DNA from 2 places in the Neobacillus sp. SRL179 genome. Region 2 is predicted to be linked to the other one. Evidence: riboswitches for the same ligand, from Rfam matches in the RefSeq annotation. Region 2 holds a riboswitch; the other holds the start of a gene.
What was found. A riboswitch is a leader RNA that binds a small molecule or an ion and turns the genes downstream of it on or off. The one in region 2 is predicted to bind preQ1.
Positions count from the first base shown of each region.

Region 1: another riboswitch for preQ1. It lies ahead of AC4E8C_RS04465 (QueT transporter family protein); the one in region 2 lies ahead of queF (preQ(1) synthase).

Region 1 is NZ_OZ481792.1:901,468-916,534, reverse strand. It holds gene AC4E8C_RS04505 (ABC transporter substrate-binding protein) at 1-792, opposite strand, end outside; gene AC4E8C_RS04500 (glycoside hydrolase family 13 protein) at 1,230-2,837, opposite strand; gene AC4E8C_RS04495 (globin domain-containing protein) at 3,093-3,491, opposite strand; gene AC4E8C_RS04490 (DMT family transporter) at 3,678-4,025, shown strand; gene AC4E8C_RS04485 (DMT family transporter) at 4,027-4,341, shown strand; gene AC4E8C_RS04480 (VOC family protein) at 4,912-5,313, opposite strand; gene AC4E8C_RS04475 (hypothetical protein) at 5,616-6,098, opposite strand; gene AC4E8C_RS04470 (VOC family protein) at 6,233-6,598, shown strand; PreQ1 riboswitch class I at 6,703-6,747, shown strand; gene AC4E8C_RS04465 (QueT transporter family protein) at 6,754-7,308, shown strand; gene AC4E8C_RS04460 (hypothetical protein) at 7,364-7,879, opposite strand; gene AC4E8C_RS04455 (DinB family protein) at 8,370-8,894, shown strand; gene AC4E8C_RS04450 (VOC family protein) at 9,140-9,565, shown strand; gene AC4E8C_RS04445 (exonuclease domain-containing protein) at 9,751-10,362, opposite strand; gene AC4E8C_RS04440 (TetR/AcrR family transcriptional regulator) at 10,518-11,084, opposite strand; gene AC4E8C_RS04435 (MBL fold metallo-hydrolase) at 11,098-11,805, opposite strand; gene AC4E8C_RS04430 (ABC transporter ATP-binding protein) at 12,108-13,217, shown strand; gene AC4E8C_RS04425 (ABC transporter permease) at 13,207-14,010, shown strand; gene AC4E8C_RS04420 (ABC transporter permease) at 14,012-14,818, shown strand; gene AC4E8C_RS04415 (ABC transporter substrate-binding protein) at 14,815-15,067, shown strand, end outside.
Region 2 is NZ_OZ481792.1:553,741-568,807, reverse strand. It holds gene AC4E8C_RS02800 (response regulator transcription factor) at 1-134, shown strand, start outside; gene AC4E8C_RS02795 (sensor histidine kinase) at 127-1,131, shown strand; gene AC4E8C_RS02790 (ABC transporter ATP-binding protein) at 1,233-1,994, shown strand; gene AC4E8C_RS02785 (FtsX-like permease family protein) at 1,984-3,930, shown strand; gene AC4E8C_RS02780 (queuosine precursor transporter) at 4,050-4,700, opposite strand; gene queF (preQ(1) synthase) at 4,724-5,224, opposite strand; PreQ1 riboswitch class I at 5,352-5,398, opposite strand; gene AC4E8C_RS02770 (winged helix-turn-helix transcriptional regulator) at 5,476-5,847, opposite strand; gene AC4E8C_RS02765 (MFS transporter) at 6,047-7,243, shown strand; gene AC4E8C_RS02760 (DMT family transporter) at 7,379-8,263, opposite strand; gene AC4E8C_RS02755 (alpha-galactosidase) at 8,400-10,586, opposite strand; gene AC4E8C_RS02750 (DedA family protein) at 10,746-11,348, shown strand; gene AC4E8C_RS02745 (TPM domain-containing protein) at 11,413-12,180, opposite strand; gene AC4E8C_RS02740 (LemA family protein) at 12,180-12,755, opposite strand; gene AC4E8C_RS02735 (NRDE family protein) at 13,061-13,816, opposite strand; gene AC4E8C_RS02730 (DUF3934 family protein) at 14,129-14,281, shown strand; gene AC4E8C_RS02725 (hypothetical protein) at 14,347-14,574, shown strand; gene AC4E8C_RS02720 (VOC family protein) at 14,656-15,067, opposite strand, start outside.

The DNA.
Region 1 (15,067 bases), 350 kb from region 2:
TTCTACTTGTTTAGCATAGTCAAGACTAACAGTTGGTTGGACAGAATAGTTGTTTTGTAAATCAAGAACCTTTTTAAAGGCATCACCATATTTGAAGTCAACTTTTTTTGCATTATAGGAATTCAATACATTGTTATCAAATTCAGGTGCAAGGAAAGTATTGGATAAGTGTAAGCCTGTTACCCATTTTTCTTTACCAGGTAATGCGAACACTGCCTCAAGACCAAGGTCTTTCTTCTTAGAGTCAAGAGTTTTTACAGCATTTTCAAGATCTGCATAGGTTTTGATTGTTGTTGGGTCAATTCCCGCTTTTTTGAAAACATTTTTATTATAGATAAAGCCATAGCCTTCTTGGTTGTATGGCAATCCAAGTACTTTTCCGTCTTTTGTTACACCATCAAGTGTACCTTTTAGTGCTGCTTTAGACGCTTCTGTATCTGAAAGATCCGCTAATTTCTTTTGCCAATCTTCCACGTCTTGCGGTCCGCCAATGTTGTAAATTGCAGGTTCTTTACCAGATGCAAACTTAGATTTTAAAGCAGCGCCATAATCTTCTCCGCCGCCCACTGTCGTGATATTGATATTTACACCTTTATGGTCAGACTCATATTTCTTCGCAGCTTCTTCAAATTGCTTTTTGAATTCAACTTTGAATTGAAAAACATCAATTGTTACATTGCCTTTTGCATCTTCCTTAGAATTGCCTTTTTCAGCGTTCCCACAACCCGTTAAAAGAAGGCTTAAGGAAAGAACCCCTGCACCAATTCCGGAAAATAACTTTTTCTTATTCATGATTAACCCCCAAATTTTAGATATTTTTTAAATCTAAAAGCTTGTGCAATATGGTCTTTACTCCTTGATTCAACAATGGCTGTTCTTTTTGGTTCGCTTGCGCAATCGTTTGCGCAAAGGAATAAAAAAACATTTTGCTGATCATCACTTACTCTAGGAATATCTCAATCTGCGCTAGACACGGAGAAAACGTTTGCACAAAATAGCAGAAAAACTGTAAAAAATGATTACTTTCATTACATTATCTTTTATACTTTACAGTTAAAATCTACTAAAACCTCCTATTCTGGTTATGTATCGTTAGTGAAACCGTTTGCACTAATCGATAGAGTTATCGTATCACTTTTAAAATGAATGCGCAAACATTTTTTATATTTTTTTAAATAGCTGTGTTGAACTAGAAAAAAGCATTAGGATGCTCCTAATGCTTAACAGTTTTATTTTGTCAGTACGACAACTTCATAGGGGCGCAATATCTTTGAATTTCCTGGTTCATAGTTTGATAGAAGCAGCTTATAAGAAGCTATTTTATTTGCCAGCGTCTCATCATCAACCCTTAGCTCTTCCCCACTAAAATTACACAGAACCAGCAGCCGTTCATTTTCCCATTTTCTCTCATAGGCAAATAAGGCAGGATGTTCTTTGGCTAATAATTCGAAGTCACCCTCCACAATAATATCCATCTCTTTGCGCAGAGCAATTAATTTCTGGTAAAAATAGAAGATGGAGTGTGGATCCTCTAAAGCATTTTTCACATTAATCTCTCTATAGTTGGGGTTCTCCTTGATCCATGGTGTCCCTCTAGTAAAGCCGCCATGTTCACTATCATCCCATTGAACGGGCGTTCTGGCGTTATCTCTTCCCTTTGCATAAATAGAGGCCATGATATCTTCTTCAGAATATCCCATTGATTTGCGTTCGTGGTACATATTGATCGTTTCAATATCACGATAATCCTCCAGCGATTCAAATTTCACATTGGTCATACCAATTTCTTCGCCTTGATATACATACGGCGTCCCTTGCATGAAATGAAGACAGGCAGCTAACATTTTTGCAGATTCAACGCGATATTGCTCATCATTACCGAAACGAGAAACAATCCGAGGCTGGTCATGGTTATTCCAGTACAAACTGTTCCACCCTTTGTTATGTAAGGCAACTTGCCATTTTGTAAGATTCTCTTTTAAATCCACCAAGTTAAGCGGTTTCAAATTCCACTTTCCACCCGGAGCACTATCTAAATCCATGTGTTCAAAGGTAAAAATCATATTCACTTCATTTCGGTCCGCGTTCGTATAAAGAATGGCATCTCCTGGTGCCGTCCCAGGCATTTCTCCGACCGTCATAACAGGATAATGGGACAAAACTTCCTTGTTCATTTCTTGAAGAAATTCATGTATTTTGGGTCCATTCATATAAAACGGACTGCCGTCACCATACATTTGACCTTCTTCTTGTTGACCATCCGGTAATCCTGGTTGTTTGGAAATCATATTGATTACATCCATTCGAAAACCGTCAATTCCTTTATCCAGCCAGAATGTCATCATTTTATATATTTCTGCTCGAAGCTTGGGATTTTCCCAATTAAGGTCAGGCTGTTTTTTCGAAAACAGGTGTAAATAATATACATTGGTCGTTTCATCAAACTCCCACGCAGGGCCGCTGAAAAAAGATCCCCAATTATTAGGTTCCTTACCGTCTTTACCCTCACTCCAGATATAGTAATCACGATATGGGTTAGCTTTTGATTTTTTAGATTCGACAAACCATTTATGTTCATCTGAAGTGTGATTAACGACAAGATCCATGACTAGTTTCATGTCCCGTTTATGGACTTCCGCAAGCATTTGGTCAAAATCAGACATTTCACCGAATTCTTCCATAATCTTTTGATAATCACGAATATCGTAGCCATTATCGTCGTTTGGTGAATCATAAATTGGACTCAGCCAAAGCACATCAACTCCAAGCAATTTCAAATAGTCCAGTTTTTCAATAATCCCCTGGATATCGCCAATTCCATCGCCATCTGAATCCATGAAACTACGCGGATAAATTTGATAGACAACACTTTTTTTCCACCATTGGTCATTATTTTGCACGACACTAACCTCCCAACTATTAAACAAAAACACTATAGCACAAAATGGACCCTTCATCCTAAAAAAAAGAAGTCCCTTATAAAGACAGTCCCTCACCTTAACATTCTATAGCTAACAACCATTCTTGCTCAGCTAATGTATCTGTTATGCAGGGCTTGTCCTTTGGGACATCCTCTTATTTTAATTGTATAATCAATCAGGGCTATTCACCATAATTCCAGCAACTTGTGTAAGTCTCTCATAAAAAGCATGCCCTGCAGGATTTTCATCCAAACCTATTTCATGAAATGCCTCTTTCATACAAAGAAGCCAAGCTTGTGCTCTTTTAGGTGTTACTTCAAACGGAAGATGACGCGCTCTCATTGCCGGAGGTCCGAACTCTTGACTATAAAGGGCTGGTCCTCCCAAAAACTGTGGTAAAAACATCCGCTGTTTGCGTTTAATTTCCTCCATATCCCCTTGAAACAATGGCGCTAATTCAGGATCGTCATAAACGCGCGGGTAAAATGCCTCAACCAATTTATCAATCGTTTCCTGTCCGCCGATTTCACTATAAAGCGATTTAAAATCGTACCCCATTTTCTTCACCATCCACTTTTAATTTTCCCCTAATTTATGTAATTATAATGAATATCGATTGGGAGCAACGTGATTTATATCACACTTTTTCGTCTTAACAACAGTTTCCATCGTTCAAAGAATTACTTTGTTACTTATTGTGGTACTCTAATATCATAGTACTTTTTTTAAGTTGGTACGATTAAGAGGTGTAAAAAAATGAATAAAGCTTGGATCTACGTCGGTTTAACTTGTTTATTTGAATGGATTTGGGTATACGGCTTTTATACGGCTGATAGATGGTGGGAGTGGGCAATTGTTATTGGCGTAATCCTGTATGACTATCATATTCTCCCTAAAGCTTGTCAGACCCTTCCAACCGGAACGGTTTATGCTGTTTTTGCTGGGGTAGGTACGATTGGAACGGTATTAATGGATGTTTACCTGTTTGGCGGAAATTTGAGTCTTGGTAAGGTTCTTTTTATTGTATTGATCATGATTGGTGTTATTGGCTTAAACCTTGCTGACAATCATGAGGATAAAGAAGCTTTGAAAGGAGCTGCATAATATGGGGTGGTTGTTGGTCTTGTTAGCAGCTGCCAGTGAGGTCACCGGTGCTGTCGGTCTTAAATTATATAGCCAACAAAAAAATCTCCGAAACGGCATCCTTTATATTGGTGGGTTCGGTGCATCACTTGCATTTTTATATGGCTCTTTTCAATTCCTTCAGTTAAGTATTGCCTATGCCGTGTGGGTGGGAATTGGTACGGCAGGGGCAATCTTTATTAATATGTTTTTCTTGGGAGAGTCTAAAAATGTCTGGAGGATTATTAGTGTGATCCTGATTATTATTGGGGTAGTGGGGTTGAAGTCGTTATCTTAAGTTAGAATTAGAAGCAGGGAGGTTTACGGTTGCCCCGTGTTCTACGTTTGGTGTCTCATGAATTTTTACTCTGAAAATCTAGATAGTAGACTTCCACATTGGGGTTTGCCTGGATTTTTATCTTGAATCCCGATGTAGAACCCCTCTACGTTGGCGATTCCTCCGATTTTTATTCTACATCCCGATGTAGGACCGCTCTACATCGGCGATTGCTTCGATTTTTGTTCTAAATCCCGATGTAGAACCCCTCTACATCCGCTATTGCTTCGATTTTTATTCTATATCCCGATATAGAACCCCTCTACGTTGGCTATTGCTTCGATTTTTATTCTAAATCCCGATGTAGAACCGCTCTACGTTGGCTATTGCTTCCGTTTTGTTCTAAATCCCGATGTAGAACCCCTCTACATCCGCTATTGCTTCGATTTTTGTTCTAAAACCCGACGTAGAACCGCTCTACGTTGGCTATTGCTTCCGTTTTGTTCTAAATCCCGATGTAGAACCGCTCTACGTAAGGGTGAGCTTCGTTTTTATACTGAATCCCTTCGTAGAACTCCTATACATCGGTCTTTATCTGTGCATTTCCTCTCTCGGTGCCACTAGCTCAACCTTAATCCGATCTGGATCTTCAAAATAAACCGCATAGTGGGAATCTCCTCCTGCAAATGGATGTTTATCTTGATAAAGTACATTTATCCCTTTTTCATTCAACTTAGCAGTTATTTCATCAACCTGATTCTTGGATTTGGCTCGAAAAGCAAGATGATTCAGTCCCACCCTTGAACGATGATAAGGCACATCAAGAAAACGTTTGCTTGCTTGAACAAAAACGATATAAGTTTCTTCATATATCCAACTAATACCCGAGTTCCATTTTTGATACTCTTTGTATCCTAATTCTGATAGTAACCACTCCCAGAATTCGGTTGTCTTTTTTAAGTTAGATACGTAGATTTCAACATGGTGCAGCAATATTATCCACCCCTTTCATAAGAGGGATTGTTCATCTTATTTTCCTAACTCATCCAAAAAAAGCTGGTCTTCGATTATTTTTTTCTCTTGCTCTGTTATGAGCTTGTGTGATTGATAGGTCATTTACCTCTTCTAAATAGCCATTTAAATAAATTATCTACTATTTTATCACGTCTGGGTTATTTCATTTATGTTTTTGTCGCTAGAGAAATAATAAAACGCTGATAACGAAAAGTCACCAGCGTTTACTAGACAGCTTCGCTCCAACAAGATAACTTCTAAAAAATAGAGGTGCGTTGATATTATTTGAAAAATTTTTGAATTATGGTTTTGGGCCTTTTTCGTGTTTTTTCAACTATACTTTGTACCCCATACATGAGAACTGATTTAGCCATAAATAAAATCACCATTTGGTAATGCTTTAATCGAACAAGGGACGCTATCCCCCTCTTTTGTAACAAGAAAACACCAGGATAAGAGAACAAAATGTCTAAGATTAAATTCAATAGCAGATAACGAGAAATCTTTCCAAATGTAAATTTTAATATCCACAATGAGCCAATAAAGAAGGGCCCAATAAGAAAAGGAAGCTCGCCCATTGGGGTTAGTTTCTCATAAAACTTCCACCAAACTCGTTTCCTAGCAACAATACTTTCAATTAAGACCCAAACACAGATAATCAATGCACCAGGGTAAAAACGTCGAATTGCCTTTTTCCCTAACATAGGCAGCGATAACCATGGTAGTAACATCATGGCAAGTAATAACAATTTATTTCTACTCATCACATGCAGTCCTTTTTTGTTTTAGAATGTGCAATATCGAAAAATTTATTTACAAGTTTGGAAAAATATCCTATGTACAGATGAGTACTTATGATTTAATAGAATTGATATGAAAAGGGTAGGTGTTGACCATTATGATACAAAACGTTGGACAAATTGGGGTTCCTGTTAAGGATATTCAACGAGCAATTACATTCTATAAAGATTTACTAGAACTGCCACTGCTGTTTAGTACTGACTCAATGGCTTTCTTTGAGTGCAATGACATCCGCCTTCTGCTCAGCCTGCCAGAGCGAGAACAGTTTGAACATCCTAGTTCGGTAATCTATTTTCAAGTTGGAGATATAAAGGAGACATACCACGTACTACGTGAAAAGGGCGTTGTTTTTGTCGATGAACCTCACATCGTTGCTAAAATGGGGAATACTGAAACATGGATGACGTTCTTTAATGATACAGAAAACAATACCCATGCTTTAATGAGTGAAGTACTTATATAGTTGGTAAAGGATGCTGCTACACTAGGCATCCTTTATTATTTCAAAAAAGTGTCATTGACTGGTGCCTGCTTTTATATTAATATATTAGTTTGCAAGTGTTTTAAATCAACGTGGTTCGAGAACCTCCCACGTAAAAAAACTAAGGAGAAATGAATATGGGAAAAATAAATAATACATTCGCACAACCATTAAGTGCTAATGAAACACCTGCGGTTAATCCCCATAATAAAGTAGCGGGGATTGTCGTCAACGGAATTATTGCAGCATTATACATTGCTGTCTCGGCCTTAATTCAGCCATTTGGATTTACTCAAGTCCAATTCCGCGTATCCGAAATGTTTAATCATTTGATCGTATTTAACAAAAAGTACATTTATGGAATCATATTAGGTGTATTTTTAACAAATTTATTCTTTTCACCCATGAAGGCATATGATCTCATTTTCGGTGTCGGCCAATCAGTTATTGCCTTGCTTATTACTATAGCTTGCGCACGTTTTATCAAAGGCATTTGGACTAGAATGATCGTGAATACCCTCGTTTTCACCTTTACGATGTTCTTAATTGCCCTTGAACTGCATTTAGCATTTGACCTTCCGTTCATGTTTACATGGCTAACAACAGCTGTTGGTGAGTTCGTTGTCATGGCTGTCGGCATGCCGATTATGTACGTGATTAATAAACGTGTTCATTTTGAAAAAAGGGTGTAAAAATAAGAAGAGTTGCTGCCTGATGTGCAGCAACTCTTTATTTTTAATTAAATCCTCACTGCATGCGGTTGTCATCTAATCGGTAAAAAAGGACCTTTTTTTGGTCATGCCAAAATTCAAGGGATTGATGATTTTTTTTATCTACATAGCCTACGATCTCCAGTCCCTGCTCCGTTCGTGTATAATACTTTTCTCCATAAACCTTTTTAACCTTAGAGATTGCATCCCCTACTTTTATTCCCTTCGTGGTCGGTATAGTCCGTGTTTCTACAATAAATCGTAAAATGCCGCCATTGGACTTAGTGGCGATTTCCAGTCCCTCTTGCAGGTTGTAATAGGTATATTGTTTATGATCTCTGCTTTTATAGGTTGGTTTACCATAGATACTTTCAAATTTATCCATCTTGATAGAGTCAAACAAGCTGAGGCCATTAATGTTTTCCGAATGGAGATCTGTATTCTTTGTGTACATGTGATGAAAGGAACGCGGGAAACTGGGCTTTAATAATAAAAATACCGTTAACGCAACTATGGTTAAAAAAACAGCACTAAAAAGTATCTTTTTTGACACGTAACTCTCCCCTTCACTTTACCTAGATAATCTATGTATAAATACATCATAGTATATAGATTATCTAGGTACAATATTTTTTTGTTAAAATAATCCTTTTTTAACAGATTTTCACGTTACGTAATGTTTTTTATATCGAGGCTGGGATGTAACGCTGGTGGCATTTACCGTCTTTGTTCCTTTTTCTTCTCCTCGGGCAATGGAACCCGATTTCATTTCCCCTCTTCCCTCTTTTTCCTTCTCTTCGGGCAATGTAACTCGGTTTCGTTTGAAGACAAACTAGTCACATAAAAAGACCTTAATTTATTCGATTAGTGTGAATATTGTGGTAGTATTGTCTATGGATGGTTATATTTGTCGGGAAGTTCTTTATCTAGAATATAATCTTCTTGTATGTATTTTCTTGAAGAAAAGAATAAAGTGGCAGTTTCTATTAATAGTTTTAATGTGAAGGATAAATAATGCACATTATTGAAGGGAGTAAATGAGAATGATTGAACGTCCTATAGCTAGCGAGTATCCGGAGTATTATCAGCCCTATGTAAATTTGGTTCCTGATGGTGACCTGTTATCCATTCTGAAGGGCCATCTTGCCCAAACAGTGGCAGCTTTAGAAGGAATTTCAGAGGAGGATGGACGTTTTCGATATGCCTCTGGAAAGTGGAGTATCAAAGAGGTATTGGGGCACATGACGGATACAGAAAGAATTATGAGTTACCGCCTGCTCCGCATCGGTCGTGGTGACCAGACTCCATTGGCAGGATTTGAAGAGAACGAGTATATTGAAGGGTCCGAGTTTGATCAACTACCGATTAAAACCATTCTTGAGGATTTTACTGCTACACGTAATGCGACCATAAGTCTCATTAAGAATATGCCATTTTCGGCCTGGGAAAGAAAAGGCTATGCCAATAATCAAGAACAAACCACCCGCGCCATCGCCTGGATTATCACTGGGCATGCAATGCATCATCTAAAAATTATAAACGAAAGATATCTCCCATCAATAAAGTAAACAATGTCTCGGTCGTGTTAATGGTGTCAGGCACTAATAAGTACTCTGCTTTAGTGTAAAGGGTGTCAGGCACCAATTTTTGTGTTGCGAACATTTGTTCTTTGTTTTATAATTTGAATAAGCGGTAATAATGAGAGGTGGATTGTTTAATCCGACTATTGTCTATGAACTGTCTTTCTGTCTAATACTATCGTGATCTTTAGAAAGTAACTGAAACTACTACAGATTAAAGGAGCTGTTTTTTTATGACATTACGATTGATTCCCTATTTGGTGATGAATGGCAATGCGAAAGAAGCTATTGCGTTTTATCAAAGGGCATTGGATGCCCAAGTACTTTTTAGCCAGTCTTTCGGAGAAATGCCGGAGAACCCAGAATTCCCCCTACCCGCGGAAGCAAAGGACCGCATCAGTCACGCAACGATAAAAGTTGGCGAAACAGACCTAATGTTTTCTGATACATTCCCTGGGCAGCCCCATCAAAGCGGAAATCAAGTAACCATCTGTATTACGACTGATGATGCGGAGCAAGCTCGTGCATTTTTTGAAGCCCTATCAGATGGCGGTCAAGTTGGAATGCCGCTCCAAGAAACCTTTTTTAGCCCAGCCTACGGGAGCGTGACAGATAAGTTCGGTGTTAACTTTCAAATTTTCACTGAAGGCAGACAATGATCATTCATTAACTCAGACTCCGTGGAATTTTACATATGTGAAGACGCAAAAGAACGGCCCTGTTGCACCAGTGTGTGCTACAGGACCGTTTTTTTTTTATCATTTAGCTTTTTCCACTATAAATCAAGCTCTTCTTCTACCCCACAATGATTTGATATGCTGCGGTGAGAGATGCTAGGTGGTTATTAGCCCAGTCTTGTTCGTGCGGCAGCGGCTGGCTGATATTTTCTCATTGGTCCCTTTTCGAGTACTTCTTGAAGATATAGATTCCCTTTGGGACTAGTTTTCTTCAGTAACTCCATTAGATATGTAATATCGTCAAGTGCCCTGTGTGTTTGGTAATTTGTGATATCATGTGCTTGCAGGAGCGTCAGAAGTTTTCCATTTGGAAAACCATAGTTCTTCCATGGGATGTTTCTCATTGTACAGTACCACTTTAAATCATTGACTTCCGGATACATATGGTAAAGAAAGCTCCGATCAAAGGAGGCATTATGCGCAAAGACAGAATCAGCGCGATGAAAATAGGTTTTTATCTTACTATCATTAAAGCTTTTCCCTCTTACTAGCTCATATGGGATGCCATGAACCCTATAGGCAGTATCATAATTATTTCGCGCAGTGTTCGACATGGGCTCACGTAATACCGAATCTTCCTCTAGTATCTCAATAATTTCCCCTGAATCCGTACGATAGGAAAATAGCTTTAACGCTAGCTCAATGACTTCATCCTTAGTTGGGCCTAAACCAGTTGTTTCAACATCCAATATCAAACCATATTGTTCAGATCTTTGCAAAATGATCATTCCTTAATTGTAAAGTTAATCCTATTATATCAAAGCTTACATGACTATCCTATCGCCAAAATGTCCCTCTTCTAAGAGAATCTCAAACTATTTACACAATGTCAGAATTTTATTGTAAAAGGGGCGCTCCAATGCCCCTCCTATCTTTAGCCACTGATCCCAGCAAGGAAGGCCATAATAATAATGGTCAGGCTCTCATCCAAATCAAGTGCTATCTTAAAGCCGCCTCTTTGTTCCAAGGAAGAAAAGCCATGTAGGATACTGCGCAAGCCCCTGACCGCGTGCAACGCCCGATTCCCCTCTAACTGGTAAACATTTAATACCCGAACAGAAAGTTCAACAATTTTTGCCCCTGCTCGCTGAACCTCCTCATCTTCCGGGTCTGGTGCGAGCAATGTTGCCTCATATATCCCTGGATGATTCCGAGCAAATTCAACATATGCCCGACTTATCACCAGGATTGCTTCGGTGCCTGACACCCCAATCGCTGCATTGGTCATAACCTCATACAATCGATCAATTCCGTAGATGGCCAATTTCTTTCTTAATCCTGGCAGCCCGTCAAAATGGTTATATAATGAGGGGGGCCGAATTCCTAATTTTTTTGCTAGATTGGTAAGTGTAACTTCCTGCATTCCTTGCTGATCTGCAATATCCCCTGCTGCTTCCAATATCGTTGTTATATCTAGGGCAAACTTTGGTCTTGGTGACATTATTATATCTCCTCTATCCTATTTTCCGTTCGAAACTTTTAATAGCCCGTTCCATTTTCCCTAAAGGGTTCTCGATCATTTCTCCGTGGCCAACTGCCAAAAGTTTTAGCTCATAATTCATTAATTTTTTAGCACTAGCCAGTGCCGTTTTTTTACTCCACGTTCCAAAGGCAGGAAAGGGAAACCATGGTTTCATATCACCTGCAACAGCCATCCCGCCTCTTGTCTGAAAAGCATCTCCAGCAATCAACGCCTTTGTTCGCAAATCCAAAAAAGACATCGATCCAGGTGTGTGCCCCGGTGTTTCAATAGCCGTTAACGACCCAACCAGATCGCCTTCCTTCAATAAAATAGTAGCACGGGTTTTTAATTTTTTCGGAACGCCGCCTTTAATGGGGGTTTGTTCCTCATGGGAATCGAGTGAACGGTCATCCATCATTAATCGATGATCTCGATTCGAAATATAAACCGGTACCTCTCGCAGCGCATCTTTTAACGAATCAAGTGCACCCACATGATCCTCATGTGCATGCGTTAACACAATCTTTGTAATCGGTTTTCCAATGGACTCCGCCGCCTTTAAAATTCCGTTTGCACAAAAGCCTAGAGCAGCATCAACTAATGTTAGCCCATCGTCCTCCTCCACCAAATAACAATTAACCGGAAATACATTAGCCATAAATGTTACCTGGTGAATATAACCATTTTTTATGATCCTCATTTTTCTATCTCCCTTTAACTAATCTTATTAGTTTTATTTTAACTAATGTCATTAGTTTAATCAACAATATTTTATAAATTTTTCCAATTTTTTATAATAAGCGTCCCACCCTAATGGATGGATTCGATCATCATTCAAAAATCCATGTCTCGTCAGATCTTCTTGAATAGGAGACGGTTTTAACAAAGCCTTCAAAATAATTTTTTTATGATACACTTAGAGAGTAATGGAATTTTCAGGCTCTTCCTGTATAATGTTTCCGCATGGGACATTATGGTTTTAACGCACTTAAGGAGGTACAAATGGAGAACAATGCTATTATTCAATTTATTAATGTAACGAAACAATATGATAACGATCCGCCCATTCTCAAAGATGTAAGTTTTGAGATTGAAAAGGGCAAATTTTATACACTGCTTGGCCCCTCAGGGTGTGGGAAGACTACGATTTTACGTTTAATTGCTGGTTTTACTGAAGCCTCTGAAGGCAGCATTATTTTTAATGGAAAGAAGATTAATCAGGTTCCTGCGAATAAACGCCAAGTCAACACGGTATTTCAGGATTATGCCCTGTTTCCTCATTTAAACGTATTTGAGAATGTGGCTTTCGGGTTACGCATTAAAAAAATGAAAAACGGTGAGATTGAGCGGAAGGTGAAGGAAGCTCTCAGCTTTGTTAATTTAACAGGCTATGAAACCCGTGAAATCCGGGAAATGTCTGGCGGACAGCGTCAACGTGTGGCCATTGCCCGTGCCATTGTCAATGAACCCGAAGTGATCTTGCTTGATGAACCCTTATCAGCACTGGATTTAAAACTTCGAACCGAGATGCAATATGAATTGCGTGAGCTCCAGCGGCGTTTAGGAATCACTTTTATTTTTGTCACCCACGACCAAGAAGAGGCGCTGGCTATGTCAGATGAAATCTTCGTCATCAATAAAGGAAAAATCCAACAAAGCGGCACACCCATTGATATTTATGATGAACCAATCAATCGCTTTGTAGCTGACTTTATTGGTGAATCTAATATTGTAAACGGCAGAATGATTGAGGATTATCTTGTCGAGTTTGTCGGAAAAAGATTTGAATGTGTGGACCAAGGATTGAACTCAAATGAGGCAGTTGAAATTGTCATTCGGCCCGAGGATTTGGAAATTACAGGTTTGGACCGTGGGAAACTGCAAGTTCGTGTTGATTCTCAGTTATTCCGTGGTGTCCATTACGAGATTTCCGGTTATGATCAAGACGGCAACGAATGGCTCGTCCATTCCACCAAAAAGGCAACCGTAGGCGAGAAAATTGGACTTTACTTTGACCCAGAAGCGATTCATGTCATGCGGCATGGGGAAACGGAAGAAGAATTTGACCGCCGCTTAGAAGCTTATACGGATGTGGAATCAGATGGAAAATAAACTCAGTCGAAATCTTTATAAGCTTCCATACTACCTTTGGATTGCGCTATTCGTTATTGCACCAATTGTTCTTGTACTCTATTATTCTTTTTTTGATATTGAAGGAAATGTCTCACTTGTTAATTACCAAAAGTTTTTTACCCCTGTTTACCTGAAGATGACCTTCAGTTCCTTTTGGTATGCATTTTTAATTACAGCGATCTCTTTGTTGATCGCCTATCCTACAGCCTATTTATTAACAAAAACAAAGCATAAGCAATTATGGCTGTTATTAATCATTGTTCCATCCTGGATCAATTTATTGTTAAAGGCCTATGCTTTTCTTGGCATTTTCGGAACATATGGGCTGGCAAATGGCTTTTTAAAAATGATTGGGATTGGCCAGCAGCAAATCTTATTTACGGATTTTAGTTTTATTTTTGTATCGGTTTATATCTTTATACCATTTATGATATTACCCATTTTCAATTCCTTAAATGAGTTAAACCCTACGCTATTAGATGCCGCCAATGACCTTGGGGCTTCTAAGTGGACGACGTTTCGGCGGGTTATTTTCCCCTTAACAATCGATGGGGTAAAATCTGGCTGCCAAGTGGTGTTTATTCCCGCGTTATCCTTGTTCATGCTGACCCGTTTGATTGCCGGCAACCGGGTTATTACACTGGGAACCTCAATTGAGCAGCATTTCCTAGTGACACAGGACTGGGGCATGGGTTCAACAATTGCGGTCTTTTTAATTATCATCATGATTTTCATTATGGTAGTCACAAATACTCGAAAGCGAGGTGCGTAATATGGATACAAAAATCACGCCCTTATCCAAGCTATTTTTAATAGTTATCTTTTTTATCCTGTATGCACCTATTTTCTTTCTTGTCTTCTTCTCATTTAATAGCGGCGATACGATGTATAACTTTGAAGGGTTTTCATTCGATTGGTACCGGGAACTTTTTCAGGATACAAGGCTATTGATTATTGTCTTAAATACAGTAGTAGTTGCTTTATTATCGGCCCTTGTCTCTACCATCATTGGTGTTCTTGGTGCATTAGCAATTCATCAGGCAAAAAAAGCACGAACAAAGAATTCCTTATTGTCATTAAACAATGTGCTCATTGTCAGTCCAGATGTCATTATCGGGGCTTCCTTTTTGATTTTGTTTACGATGGCCGGGATCAAGCTTGGATTCTATTCAGTATTGTTATCACATATTGCTTTTAGCATTCCAATTGTTGTTCTAATGGTTTTGCCGAAATTGATGGAAATGAGTCCCACCTTAATTGACGCGGCACACGATCTCGGAGCAAGTCGGTGGAACGTATTGACAAAGGTGATTATTCCCTTTATCACCCCGGGGATTATGGCAGGCTTTTTCATGGCATTAACCTACTCATTTGATGATTTTGCTGTTACCTTTTTTGTAACCGGTAATGGGTTCTCTACCCTTTCCGTTGAAATCTACTCATTAGCCCGCCGAGGCATTTCCTTGAATATTAATGCCTTGTCTGCCTTGCTGTTTCTCTTTACCCTGCTGCTCGTCGTGATTTATTACTTTATTACCCAAAGAAATAAGGTTAGTGGAATGGGGGTTCAAAAACGATGAATAAGCTTGTTCGTTTTTTCCTCATGATTGCCATCGCCTCTGCTATCCTTTTATTTACTCTTAACAGACTAAATATGTCACAAGGCTATTCTGATGGTAAGACACTAACGATTTATAACTGGGGCGATTATATTGATGAAGACCTCATAAAACAGTTTGAAAAAAAGACGGGGATTAAGGTTATTTATGAAACCTTCGATTCCAATGAGGCCATGTTGACCAAGATTGAACAAGGCGGCACAACCTATG
Region 2 (15,067 bases):
TCAGCGATAACACCTTAACAGTCAACGTGAATCGTTTGCGAAAAAAGCTGGACGAGCTTGGCTTAGGAAGCTATATCGAAACAAAGGTAGGGCAAGGATACATCGCTATTGAAGAGGCGAATGAGTATGATTAAAGCCTATATAATAGAAAGGCGCAGTTGGATTGGTTTGTTCATCTTTTTGCAGGCGCTTATCTTATTTGTCTCGTTTATTGATTCGGCCATCCCATTCCTGCCGCTCCTTTATATTGTATTCTTATCGACCCTAATCTTTATCATTTTTTTCATATTTCGTTATCATCGAGAGACGAAATTCTTTACTAGTTTAAATGAACGTGAAAACAATCTAGATTTATCCACTCTTATCGAAGCAGATCGTCCCTTTGAAAAAATAGTCGAGAATAGCATGGTGAGCCAAACGGAGCTGCTGAAGCAAACGTTTACGAAAAATCTGGTGGACCTGGAGCAGGAAAAAGATGATTTATTAGCGTGGATTCACGAAGTCAAAACACCTTTGACGGCCATGCATTTAATGATTGATCGCTTAGAGGATGGAGTCACGAAAGCACAATTAGAGCACGAATGGCTAAGAATCCACCTACTGCTTGATACACAGCTTCACCAAAAGCGAATTCCCTTTATCGAGAATGATTTATATATAGAAGAAACGGATGTAAAATCTCTACTTTTTAAAGAAATTAAGACCTTACAATCTTGGTGTATGCAAAAAGGAATTGGCTTTGATATTGATTTAGAAGTGGCCACCGTTTTAACAGATGCCAAATGGCTCGCCTTTATGATCAGGCAGCTATTAACGAATGCGGTGAAATACAGCGAAGCCTCGGATATTATTATTCATTCTTATCATCATGGGGGTCGGACCAAATTGAGTGTACAGGATTTTGGGCGGGGAATTGACCCTAAGGATCTACCCCGCATTTTTGAAAAAGGCTTTACCTCCACAACCACACACCATGACAACGCCGCGACAGGGATGGGATTATATTTAACTAAAAAAATTGCTAAGCCACTCTTCATTCATATCGACGTGTGCTCGGAACTGGGATCTGGCACAAGGTTTACATTAACCTTTCCAAAACATAATGAGTTTGGCCGAATTACAGGCATGTGACAACATTGTCACATGCTTTTGCTATTTGTTAGACTAATCGAAGGAAAGGACTTCCAGAGGCTTTTATAATGAAGGTATCGAAATAAGGAGTGTGGATGGTCATGACGATATTAGCAGCCCATAAAATTCATAAAAGCTTTGGAAACAAGTTAAATAAACAAGAAGTTTTAAAAGGAATCGACCTTACTGTAGAGGAAGGGGAATTCGTGAGTATCATGGGGGCATCCGGTTCTGGAAAAACAACCTTACTCAATGTTCTTTCTTCTATTGATAAAGTTAGCGGTGGAACCATTTCAATTGAAGGCAAGGAAATGACAGCGATGAAGGATCGTCAGCTCGCGGAATTCCGCAAGCAGCATCTCGGATTTATTTTTCAAGATTATAACCTCTTAGATACATTAACCGTCAAAGAAAATATCCTCTTGCCATTATCGATTACCAAGGTTTCTAAAAAGGAAGCCGATGAAAAATTTCGAGCCGTGGCGGATGAGCTTGGGATTTATGAAATAAAGGATAAGTATCCAAATGAAATTTCTGGCGGACAAAAACAGCGAACCTCTGCGGCACGAGCATTTATTCATGGACCAAGTATCATTTTCGCTGATGAGCCGACTGGTGCACTCGATTCAAAATCGGCCTCTGATTTGTTAAACAAATTAAGCGAATTAAATCAAAATCGAAAAGCCACGATCGTGATGGTGACACATGATCCCGTGGCAGCAAGCTTTAGCAGCAGAGTGGTCTTTATTAAAGATGGGCAAGTTTATACGCAACTAAATAAAGGCGAGCAATCCAGACAGATCTTTTTTAAGGACATTATGAAAACGCAAGGTGTATTAGGTGGTGTTCCTTATGAGCATTAACCAACTGATTTTTCGAAACTTGAAAAAGAATATAAAAAACTATTATCTTTATGTGTTTGCGCTCATCTTTAGTGCTGCCCTTTACTTCGCCTTTGTCACCTTGCAATATGACCCGGCAATGGAGGAAACAAAGGATGGAATAAAAGGTGCGGCGTCCATTCGGGCGGCATCTGTCCTGCTTGTTGCGATTGTATCGATCTTTTTGCTCTATGCTAACAGCATTTTTATTAAACGACGCAGCAAGGAAATCGGCTTATTTCAATTAATCGGGATGACCAAGAATCGAATTTTCAATATCCTAACTGCTGAGAATTTTATTCTCTATTTTGGTTCTTTAGTAATCGGGATATTGATTGGCTTTTCTGTATCGCGATTGATTATAATGATTCTCTTTAAAATTACTGGGATTGATGCGATTGCCGGCCTGCACTTTTCTACAACAGCCCTTGTTCAGACGCTGATTGTTTTTAGTGTCATCTACTTGTTGATTATGCTAATGAACTTTATGTTTATCAAAAGGCAAACGATTCTTTCTTTATTTAGAGTCGTTTCCTCAACAGAAGAAAAAGTCAAAAAAATGTCTGTGGTTGAAATCATTATCGGGATTATTGGATTAATATTGATTGTTTCAGGCTATTATATTTCATCTAAATTATTCGAGGGTTCCTTTACATCAATGGCAGAACTGTTTCTAGCGATGATCTTTATTCTTGCTTCTGTCATTATCGGCACCTACCTATTTTATAAAGGGTCTGTTAGTTTCATTTTCAACATCATTCGGAAAAAGAAGGATGGGTATTTATCCATTAACCAGGTTTTATCCCTGTCTTCAATCATGTTTCGGATGAAATCAAATGCCTTATTATTAACCATTATTACAACCATATCAGCATTGGCGATTGGTTTATTGTCCTTAAGCTATATCTCCTATTATTCAGCTGAAAAGATGGCTGAAAATCAGGTGGCTGCAGATTTTTCGATAAACAATGAAGATGATGCAACAAAATTCACGAAAGCATTAGCGGCGAATAGTATTGCTTTTAATGAGAAAAGGATTGAGGTCATTCAAGTAGCTGCAAATCTTAAAAATATTTTAGATACAAACCTAGAGGGGGTCATGGTTGACCCTAAGGCGCTAACCCTGCCAATGGTTAGTGACCGCGATATTAAGAATATGGATGTGTCAGCAGAGGATACCGTGTTTACTGGTTACAATGATCTGCTGCAGAAGTTTATGAAACTTAAAGATTCTGGTGAGATTGAACTAAAAGGTAAACACGAAACAATCCCCCTCGCTTACTTAGGGCTGAAAAAGGATTTCGTCATTTCCGGTAATTTCACTAACGGCGGCCAGCCGATTGCGATTGTTGATGAGACTGTATTTGAGCGGTTAAAAAAGGATATTAATCCGGCTATTCAGAAGGACACCTCTCTCTTTATTGGGATAACGTTAAAAGATGACTCCCAACTTGAAAAGGCAGATCACCTTTTTAACGAATTGACCCTAAATGAAAAGGAACAGAATGCGTCTCGTTTAGACATCAGCAGTCACCAGAAAAAAACGATGGGGCTCATCATGTTCATCGTCGGCTTTTTAGGACTTACCTTTTTGATTACATCAGGCTGTATTCTTTATTTTAAGCAAATGGGTGAGAGTGAAGAAGAAAAGCCCAATTATACGATTTTACGAAAGCTTGGGTTTACCCAGAGTGATCTGTTAAAAGGCATCCAGGCCAAACAGTTATTCAACTTCGGTATCCCCTTAGTGGTTGGACTATTCCACAGTTATTTCGCCGTTCAGTCAGGATGGTTCCTATTCGGGACAGAAGTATGGACCCCTATGATTCTTGTCATGGTCATCTATACAGGATTGTATTCTATCTTCGGAATCCTCTCTGTTCTTTACTATAAAAAGGTAATAAAAGCGGCATTATAACACTATAGAACAAAAAGAAGCAGCCGTTTTTCACGGCTGCTTCTTTTCGTTTCTTTTCTTTTCTACTCACCATATAGTAATAATGGTGCCTGACACCCTTACTACTATATTAGACTTAGTTATGCTTCTTTTGAGATTTCTTGCCCCGCCTGCCCTATTTGCTTTGAGTCTTGTTTCCTTACAAGATGGACTAGCCCATAGACTAGTGGCGTTGTTAGAATTGAGGCAAGAAACTTAAATATATATTGAGTCAGAATGAGGCTGCCTAGGATAGCCAGTGGCATGGTTCCGTAGAAAGCAATTGTAATAAAGATGGTGGTATCAATTAATTGGCTCAGCATGGTGGACGCATTGTTACGTAACCACAGCTTTTTTGACCCATGAACACTCTTTAATTTATTAAACACAAACACATCCAAGTTTTGACTAACAGCATAGGATATTAAACTTGCAATAATAACACGGAAACTTCCATTTAAGATGGTTTCGAATGCCTTTTGCTCTTGGAAGACTGGCGCTGCCGGTAAATGAATCGAAATCGTAATGAAGATGAGAGCAAGGACTTGGGTAACCAGCCCTGCATTCACTGTTCTGCGCCCTTCCTTTTTTCCATAAACCTCTACAATGACATCAATTAGCGGATATGTAAAAATATAAACAACCACCGCAGCCGGAAGCATCGCCCATTCCCCAATGCTAAATAACTTAACAGCTACGATATTAGCTAAAATTAATAACCCTACAAAAATTCCATTCAAATAAAATATCATTTCTTTCTTCCTTCCCCTAACATTTATCGATTGTCGACCTTTTCTGGATAAAGGTCATGGTTCATCAAGCGATAATGAGCCATTTCCTCGTATTTGGTACCTGGCTTCCCGTAATTGCACCAAGGGTCAATCGAAATTCCGCCACGCGGTGTGAATTTTCCCCAAACCTCAATATAGCGGGGATCGAGCAAGTTAATTAAGTCATTCATGATGATATTCACACAATCCTCATGGAAATCTCCATGATTCCTAAAGCTAAACAAATATAATTTTAACGATTTGCTTTCTACAATCTTTTGATTCGGGACATATGAAATATACATCGTCGCAAAATCAGGCTGACGGGTCAGCGGGCACAAACTCGTAAACTCCGGACAATTAAATTTTACAAAATAATCTCGTTCCGGATGGAGGTTATCCACTGCCTCCAATACCTCCGGTGCATATTCAAATGAATAGGTCGTCCCTTGATTACCTAAAAGTGTTAAATCCTTTAATCCTTCTGTAGGCTTACGGCCAGACATAAAAAAACCCCCTGTAAAATGTGTCCCCACACTTTTTTCAAGAGAGTCTCTACTGATAATTCTATACAAACATTAGGGATAAAAAACAAAAAGGCCACGTCCAATATGGACATGGCCGACTAGTCATGTATCCATAGTTTTTTATAGAGGGTATCAGCTATGAACCTCTCCCGTTCAAGTACGGGTATGATTTTCTTCTTCCTATCTTAAAGAACTGATTGAAAAACGTCAAATAAAAGTTTTAGGTATTTTCATTTAAGCTGTTCGTTTAAAACATTTTCTTCTAAGACAGAAAATTTATCGCCATATACTTTGGTGATATGGTTTTCTCCCCAGGTACATAATGCACTTAATATACTTTCTAGGCTCCACCCATAGTCACTTAATTCATACTCTACTTTCGGCGGGACTTGATTGTATACAATTCTATTTATAACACCATCTTCCTCTAATTCCCGTAATTGCTGGGTTAACATCTTTTGAGTGATGTCTGGCATGAGGCGTTTTAATTCGCTTGTCCGTTTTTTGCCATGCGTCAAATGACAGAGAATCACGCATTTCCACTTTCCTCCGATTACCTCAAGTGTAGCCTCTACCGATATATTGTATTTCTTTTTTTTCATATGAACTCCTCCATTTTTGAAGGCACAAAAAAGTAACTATATAACTTATAGGTACCTATATCACTTTAAAGTGCGTACTTCCTATTTAATTACCTATATCCCATAATAACATTTGCCGGTTGGAATTTCTTGTATTTAATAGTCTGTTATAAATCACGCCCCTTCATTCAAGGGACAATATTTAGGAGGAGATAATCAAATGTCAATAGATCAACGTAGAAGTACCTTCGCGCTGCTCGCGTTAGCCGTGAGTGCGTTTGCCATTGGAACCACTGAATTTATCAGTGTCGGATTATTACCGCTAATAGCGGGAGATTTACACATATCTGTAACAACAGCCGGCTTAACGGTTTCTTTATATGCTTTAGGAGTAACATTTGGGGCGCCAATTTTAACAGCTGTTACATCCCGGATGTCCCGAAAGGCCTTATTACTTTGGATTATGGTTATTTTTATCATCGGAAACAGTCTTGCAGCTAGTGCAGGAAGCATTGGGGTTTTATTAGCCGCCCGAGTGATTTCTGCCTTTTCACATGGTGTCTTTATGTCAATCGGCTCGACGATTGCGGCAGATTTAGTGCCCGAAAACAAGAGAGCTAGTGCAATCTCCATTATGTTTTCAGGATTAACGGTTGCGACTGTGACAGGAGTACCTTTTGGTACCTTCATTGGACAGCAATTCGGCTGGAGAATGGCATTTATCATCATTATTATTATTGGAGTTATCGCTTTTTTTGCCAACAGCATCCTTGTTCCCTCTGATTTACAAAAAGCGAATCGAGCCACGTTTCGTGATCAAGTGAAGTTGGTAACGAATGGACGGTTATTACTTTTATTTATTATTACTGCGTTGGGTTATGGAGGGACGTTTGTGGTCTTCACTTATTTGTCGCCGATCCTGCAGGATGTAACAGGATTTAAAGAAGGAACTGTGGCCTTGATTCTGCTTGTTTACGGCATTGCCATTGCCATTGGGAATATGGTTGGCGGAAAGCTGTCAAATCATAATCCAATTAGAGCATTGTTTTATATGTTCATAGTCCAAGCAGTTGTCTTATTTGTCCTGCAATTTACCGCTCCCTTTAAAATCGCAGGATTAATCACGATTATCTTTATGGGTCTCTTGGCGTTTATGAATGTTCCTGGACTGCAGGTGTATGTCGTCATGTTAGCAGAGCGGTTTGTGCCTACGGCGGTGGATGTAGCTTCCGCTATTAATATTGCTGCCTTTAATGCTGGTATTGCGATTGGCTCCTACTTAGGCGGCATCATCACGAATTCTATTGGACTGATTCACACTACTTGGATTGGGGCATTGATGGTTCTAGGTGCGGTCATCCTTACAGGCTGGAGTCGGATTCTTGAAAGATCGGATTCTCGAAAGAAAAGACAGTAATTAGGTGGTGTCAGGCACCAATAAATGGGTTATCACGGTGGCAGAGTTACGAAGGGTGTCAGGCACCAATAAAGGCACCAGTAAGTAAGATTGCAAAGGGTGGAACCCTTTGCAATCAATTATTTATTTCCTTACTTACCTTGTTACTTCCTTTAATTTATCCCTTTTAAAAAAAGGAAGCTTTGTTTCTGATATGATAATAGCACTTAGAATGAGGATGGCACCAAATAGCATTTTGATGGTCAGCACTTCGTGTAAAATAATAACGGAAAATACCATGCCCCAAAATGATTCTGTTGAAAGAATAATGGCAGCCTTTGTTTCTGAAATCCATTTTTGCGCAACGGATTGCAACAAAAAGGCAATCGTTGTCGAAAAGATCCCAAGGTATAGTAGTGACAACATCCCATCCATCTCGACTGCATGGAAGGTTTCTCCTTTGAAAAAGACAACCACAAATCCAATGACAGCCGCGGTCATCATTTGGATAAGCGTTAAAAGAATCGGATCTGAATCTTTCACAAATTTGGCCGTATAGAATATGTGGAAGGCAAAGCCTACCGCACAGCCTAATGTCAGCAAATCCCCCATATTGATTTCAGAGGATAGTTTCAGTGATAACACACCGACGCCAACCATTGCCAATATTGCCCCTGTCAGTTCGTAGTAGTCCATTTTTCTTTTATACAATAGCAAGCCAATCAGCGGAACAATGACGACATTTACAGCTGTTAAAAAAGCATTTTTAGATGGCGTCGTAAATTGAAGTCCGACTGTTTGCAGTGCAAACGCCAAATATAAAAAGATCCCCAATATCGATCCTTTGATGATTGTACTTTTATTAATCACTTTTAATCTTTTATGAAAAATAATGCTTAAAATGACAGCTCCAACTAAAAATCTTCCAGCTAAAATCTGATATGGAGTAAAGTACTCCAATGAGATGGCGCTCGCTACAAAGCCGCTTCCCCAAATAATTGCTGTAATCGTAAGAGCAAGTTCCCCCATGTACTTGCGCATTTAATCCCCCCTGATATTACACATAAACTCATTTTAATCTATACCTATTCTAAATGTAATCATTTTTTCTTTAACCGCTTATTATTGGAAAGGGCAGGCTGAGACAGTGTAACTTGGCCGCATAGAAATAGCTGACTTAAAAAGCTTTAATGTGAAAAATAAATGAAGAAAAGTCCTTTTTAATAAGCGGCATGGATAATCCAATCTTCATTAATTCGTCTCCCACGTACGGATTCTGACTGCTGTTTATTTTGTAATTAACGTTTGGATTCAGCCCGCGTAGTTTAAGACGTAGAAAAGGCGGATTGGGTGTTGCCAGTGTCTTGTAGTAAAAAACAACCGCCTGCTCTTGATTTTCCGCTACATACATCCAGGCCGTGTCCATTCCGTCAAATGGACTTAGCAGCCTATACTGGTCACCAAACAGCACAATATTCTTTATGTTATGATAAAGACTGATTTGCTGGCGCACAACTGTTTTATCATCAATACTGAGTTTATCGACATTTAGTTCGAATCCTAAATTGGCTGCCATCGCCACATGACACCTCATTTGAAGAGGTGTTATTCTTCCTGTCTGATGGTTCGGCACAGCTGAAACATGCGCCCCCATCGTGATCGCCGGATAAACAAGGCTTGTTCCATATTGGATTTTCAGCCTCTCAACAGCATCTGTATTATCACTCGTCCACGTTTGAGGCATGTAATAAAGCATCCCTGGATCAAATCGGCCGCCACCGCCCGAGCAGCTTTCAAACAAAATCTTAGGAAAGCACTGGGTTACTTTTTCTAAAACTCGATACAGACCCAGCATATAGCGATGTGCAGTTTCCTTTTGCCTTTCTGGTGGCAGTGCTGCAGATCCCACCTCTGTCATATTTCGGTTCATATCCCATTTCACATAGCTAATCGGAGCACTCTGGAAGAGATTTATCAGCGTTTCGATAAGCCATTCACACACGTCCTCCCGACTTAAATCCAGGACGAGCTGGTTCCGCGATAAGGTCCGATTTCTCCCCTTCACATGAAGACACCAATCAGGATGCTTGCGGTACAATTCACTGTCGGGGGAAACCATTTCCGGTTCGACCCACAGTCCAAATCGCATCCCCTTCTGGTTGACGTAATCAGCTAATCCCTTTAAGCCGTGCGGCAGTTTGGTTCGATTAACAACCCAATCACCTAGGGAGCTTTTATCATTATCGCGATGCCCGAACCAGCCGTCATCCAGAACAAAAAGCTCAATCCCCAGGCCTTTCGCTGCATCAGCGATGTCTTTTAATTTTTTTTCATTAAAATTAAAGTAGGTTGCTTCCCAATTATTAATAAGAACGGGACGTGCTTGGTCACGAAAGGGGCCCCGGCACACTCTTTTCCGCAATAGTTGATGAAACGTTCTCGACATTCCGCCAAGCCCTTCAGCAGAATACACCATGATGGCTTCAGGTGTCTGGAACGTTTCCCTGGGCAGAAGCAGCCAGGCAAAGTCAAATGGATTCAGTCCGATACTGAGTCTTGCTGTGTCAAAAGGATCCACCTCGATGGATGCTTGGAAATTCCCACTATAGACAAGACTAATGCCATAAACATCGCCATACTCTTCGTTAGCAGCTTTTGACAGCAAGGCTATAAAGGGATTATGCTGATGGCTGCTAGCCCCTCTAGCAGAGGAAATCATTTGAACTCCATGCTGTAAGGATGACCGTTCCATATGGCGCTCTCGTGCCCACGCACCGTGGAGATGGAGCCAGTCCCAATGGGAACTATGGAAATCAACCGACATGCTCATGCATTTTTGAATTTCTACTTTATGACTGCCAAGGTTCTCAACCTGAACTGATCTAGTAATTACCGCAAAGTCGCGAAATATCGTATAACTTAGATTCAGTCCCACGCCAAGAAGTGAGTCTACTAATGTGATTACAAGTGTATCTGCTTCTGCCTCATCTTCCACATAGGCCGATGGCAGTCCCTGTAACGGACGTTTTCCTTTATATATTTCATAGGAATCATACACAAACTCTGTAATAGTCGATCCATCATCTGATCGCAGCTGATAGGCAGGAGCACGAAAATCTCCGTTTCCAAAAGCAGGGTATTCCTGCGGTAGTGTATCTAGCGAGAACTGGGGGTCGGCTGCTAGATTGGAAGGCGAAAAAGCTCTTCCCTTAAATGCTAGAATCTTTGATGGCTGGAGAACGTGCACCCGCTCCCCCCAATATAAATGGGCCAAATACTTCCCATGAACAAGCTGAATCATATAACTCATCGTATGGTTATATAAATGAAAAACCTGATCTGCCACATTAAACTCAATCGGCATAAATATCCCCCTCCAACCTCCTAAAGACCTCTTTCCACTATATTCACACCCAATATAAAAAATGGGTGTCAGGCACCGAATAAAGTTATCAAATATGTAAATGATAACAATGAAAAATTTTCTTTCTGGTTTTTCCAGATTTGATGAGGGTGTACGGTAATGGATCATTTGAATCAGTTGATTGAGCAGTTTGGTTATCTGGGCATTACGTTGGCTTTAATGGGCGGGATTATTGGATTACCGATTCCAGATGAGTTCATGCTCACCTATGTGGGCTATACGGTTTTTGCAGGTAATCTGGCATACTTTCCTTCTCTTTTATGTGCCTATATCGGGTCAAGTATTGGTATAACCGTCAGCTTTATATTAGGTCTTAAATTAGGCATACCGTTTTTACATAAGTTTGGTCCCAAATTGCACATTAGTGTAGCAAGGATTGAACAAACTAGGAAATTATTTAACAAATTCGGTCCATTTCTTCTTGTCATCGGCTTTTTTATTCCTGGTGTCCGGCACATCACAGCGTATCTTGCCGGCATCAACAATTATTCCTATAAAAAGTTTGCCTTATTTGCCTATGTTGGAGCAACGATCTGGTGTTTTACGTTTATCACGTTGGGAAGAGTGCTTGGAGGAAATTGGGTGTATGTTGGCAGTTATCTTTCAAGGTACAGTGTTTATTTCATCCTTCTATTTCTATTTGGAATTATTTTTTATTTTTCCTATCGCAGGAAAAGACGAGTGGTGAAAGACATTTCTTAATGAGCAGAAAAAAGATGCCCTCCACATGAGAGCATCTTTCTTATTTGAGTCCCGATAACCCATTTTACCAGCCGCGGCTGGCACCGCCTCCGCCAGACGAGCCGCCTCCGCCTCCACGAGAACCACCGCCTCCGCCTCTGCCGCCGCCACGGCCAATGATGGAGAGAAGCAGATAGGTAAGAGTTCCGCCAAAAAACTTAAAGTCTAGAAAGACCACTACGAGGACCACAATAATCAAGAGCCAAGAAGGAATCCCTATTCCTTCATCCGACGGCACAGCTTGATTAGGGGCTGGGGCTGGTGTTGTTTCCTGGCCGCCCTCGATTCCATATTCGGCGAATACTTCATTAGACAATGCTTTAAAGGTCTCTGTGACTGCTTTATTCGGCTGTTGGTTTTTCAAATAGGGAATAGCATATTCATCCAAAATCCGGCCCGCTTTGGCATCAGGAATTCTCCCCTCAAGCCCATAGCCAACCTCGATTCTCACCTTACGTTCATTCATGGCTAAAACGAGCAAGACCCCGTTATCTTTCTCTTTGCTGCCAATTCCATATTGCCGAAATGCCTTATTGGCATAGTCTTCGATTGCTTGGTCACCAATGGTTGGTACGGTTAAAACAGCCACTTGCGCTGTTGTTTGATCTTCAATGCTTCTGCCTAGGTTGATTAGTTCAGCTTTTTCTGTTTCAGTTAAAACATTGGCAAAATCCTGTACATAAATATCTCCCACTGGAGCAGGAATTTTGATATCCTCAGCCAGTGCATTTGCTGCACCCAGAAAAAAAGTGAAAAACATCAATAAGGAGCTGAAGACCTTCTTAGCGTCCATTACCCGTTGCCCCCAAAATCAACTTTTGGAGCTTGTTGGGCTTGAGGATCCGCTTTGAAATATTCCTTTTGATCAAAACCGCCAATACCGGCAATAATGGAACCTGGAAATCTCTTTACCTTTTTATTAAAGACTGCAACCTGTTCGTTGTAATCCTTTCGCGCGACAGCGATTCTATTTTCTGTTCCCGCCAGTTCATCCATTAATTGGGTAAATTGTTGGTCTGCTTTAAGGTTTGGGTAATTTTCCACCACCACGAGTAATCGGCTTAATGCACCAGACAATTCAGCGTTAGCCGTTGCTTCCTCCTCAGGCGTTTTCGCACCAGCTAACCGTGCTCGCGCATCTGATATAGAAGCAATGACTTCCTTTTCATGTGAAGCATAACCTTTTACGGTGTTTACTAAGTTCGGGATTAAATCCAGCCTTCTTTGCAGCTGATTTTCAATTTGAGCATGTGACTGGTTCACGTCTTCTTCGAGATTAACAAAACCGTTATAGCTGGACATGAACATGAGGCCGAAAATAACAATGATGGCGACCACAATTCCTATTCCTAACCACCCTTTTTTCATTCTAACCACGCTCCTTTCTCACCTTATAGTATATATCACTTGATATATAAGTTCCCATTATCAGCAATAAAAAAACAACAGCGAGTTAATCAAACGTTTGATTAGTTTTTTCCTGAAGTATAATTCCGTTGAAAACCTTATCTATCAACGGTTAAGCCCTATTTAATCAAACGTTTAATTAGTTTTTCACCCACGATGATTTTTTTAATCAAACGTTTGGTTAGTTTTTGAAAGTCAGTCTCAGCATACTCTCATGCTCATTTAATCAAACGTTTGATTAGTTTTTTTGTAAAAAAACTCCATAATTATAACTTAATCATATATTGTTGTTCTTTGACCCCTTCACTTGAAAAGACCCGTTCCATATATTTGATTTCTTTATCTGACATCAATAAGACAGTGGAGCTTCTCGTTCCATAATCCTTACTCTTGATAAACAGTGGGGAAAGCATCCTTTCCACATCTAGAGAAACTCCCGTGTTCGGAAGCAAATCATCTGGGGCTGGGTCAGCCTGTTGAAGAAGTGCAAATAGCTCTTCCGCTAGATTCTCCTGTTTCCCGCTTATTATCGTTAAAATACCCTCCTTACCTTTTTGTACCTTTGGCCAACTGGTATTTAATAAATGATTGCTGACACCGTGAATTCCCGGTCCAATCTTTACTAATTCCTGGCCGATATTTGAAACATAATATAACTCTTTAGCGTCGCCTGCTAAAAGATTATAACCAGGGTATAAATCCTTACAACTCCCCAGTCGTTCCATATAATTCTTTATATCCCCCTTATATGTAAGGGCACCAGCCACTAACTCTCCGCGTGATTGTTTTCCAACAGATGTCTCTTTAGGGTTTCGATAATTAGTCAATGCAGCAAATCGTCCACCCGTCGTCACACCCATCCAAGTTCCCATTTTTTCTAAATCACGTCCCGCTAATATGTTGGGCTGGTCATCCCAATAATGAACAGGAGCAGTTGGCCGTTGATAGGCCTCATCACGATTTGCAGCTACGATGAGCTTATATTCTTTATGAACTTGGTGGGCAAACAGGATTAAACACACGAAAAATCACGACCTTTAGTTAAAATTTAAAGCAGGGGTTCTCCTATTTTACTGGAAAAGCCTTCCTCCCATATTCTTTATTCGGCACATTCTTAACAAAACCTCTATTAAACAATACGTAAGACGTAATATTGGTGTCAGGCACCCGAATTATTTTCCCCGTTTCGAAGAAAATAATATTGTTGTTATTTTTACCTTGCAGTTTGTTATGTGGTAGGCATGATTTTATGATTTATCTGACGACTGGTTGGGATTTATGGTAAACTAGGCCACGACTTGTATTAGAATTTAGAATCATAATGGAGTGGTTGTATGGGTAATGCTAAAGGGAAAAGTGGAACAGGCAGAGGAACTGGAAAGAAGGGGTGGAATCGCTGGAAAGCTAGTGCCAATAAAGCAAAAAGTGCGAAACCCTATGTCAGTAAGAGTGGGAAAAAACCAGCTGCATCTGACAACAACGAATAATGAACAGAAACACCATAGCGAGATGTAGTTTAAGATGGCAAACATTATAATGAGGAGGTCCTCTCATGTCAGAATTAGAGCCTTTAGAATATGAAACGGGTACTGCTATTCGTGATTATGACATTATTTCGATTAATCAAACCACAGATGGTTACGAAGTACTTCTGGATGTAAATCTTGACAGTGGCTACTCTCTTGCAAGAACAAAGTTAGAAATTTCAAACGAGGACTTAACAGGTTATGAAACCAATGAAATAGAAGAAGGTATTAAGTTTGCCTTGGGTTTTTTTTAACTAATACCCGTAATAGGATTGCATGCGTAAGGCCCCAAACCCTGTGAATGGATTTGAGGCCTTTTTCTGTCACCTAACATCTTATAAAACCACTAAACGGATTTGATTGCCTGATGGATCATTGGTTACGTAAAACTCTGCTTCCTGGCTAACCGGCGCCCCTAATTGCTCTAGTTGTTTAATAACACTCTCTCTTGCTGCTTGATCTGGGAACACAAGTGTATACCAATTTAGCCCTACACTATTTTTCGGTGGAACCGGTGCTCCCACTCCCTGCCATGTATTGATGGCAATATGGTGATGATATCCTCCAGTAGATAGAAACGCCGCCTGAGGATAGTAGCTAACTACGTCAAAGCCAAGCCCTTTTGTGTAAAATTCTTCTGCTTTTTTTAGATCCCCTACGTGAAGATGAATATGCCCCATTACTGTCCCAGCTGGCAGCCCGGTCCATTCGGCATTACTTTCCGCAAGAATTCCTTCTGCATCAATC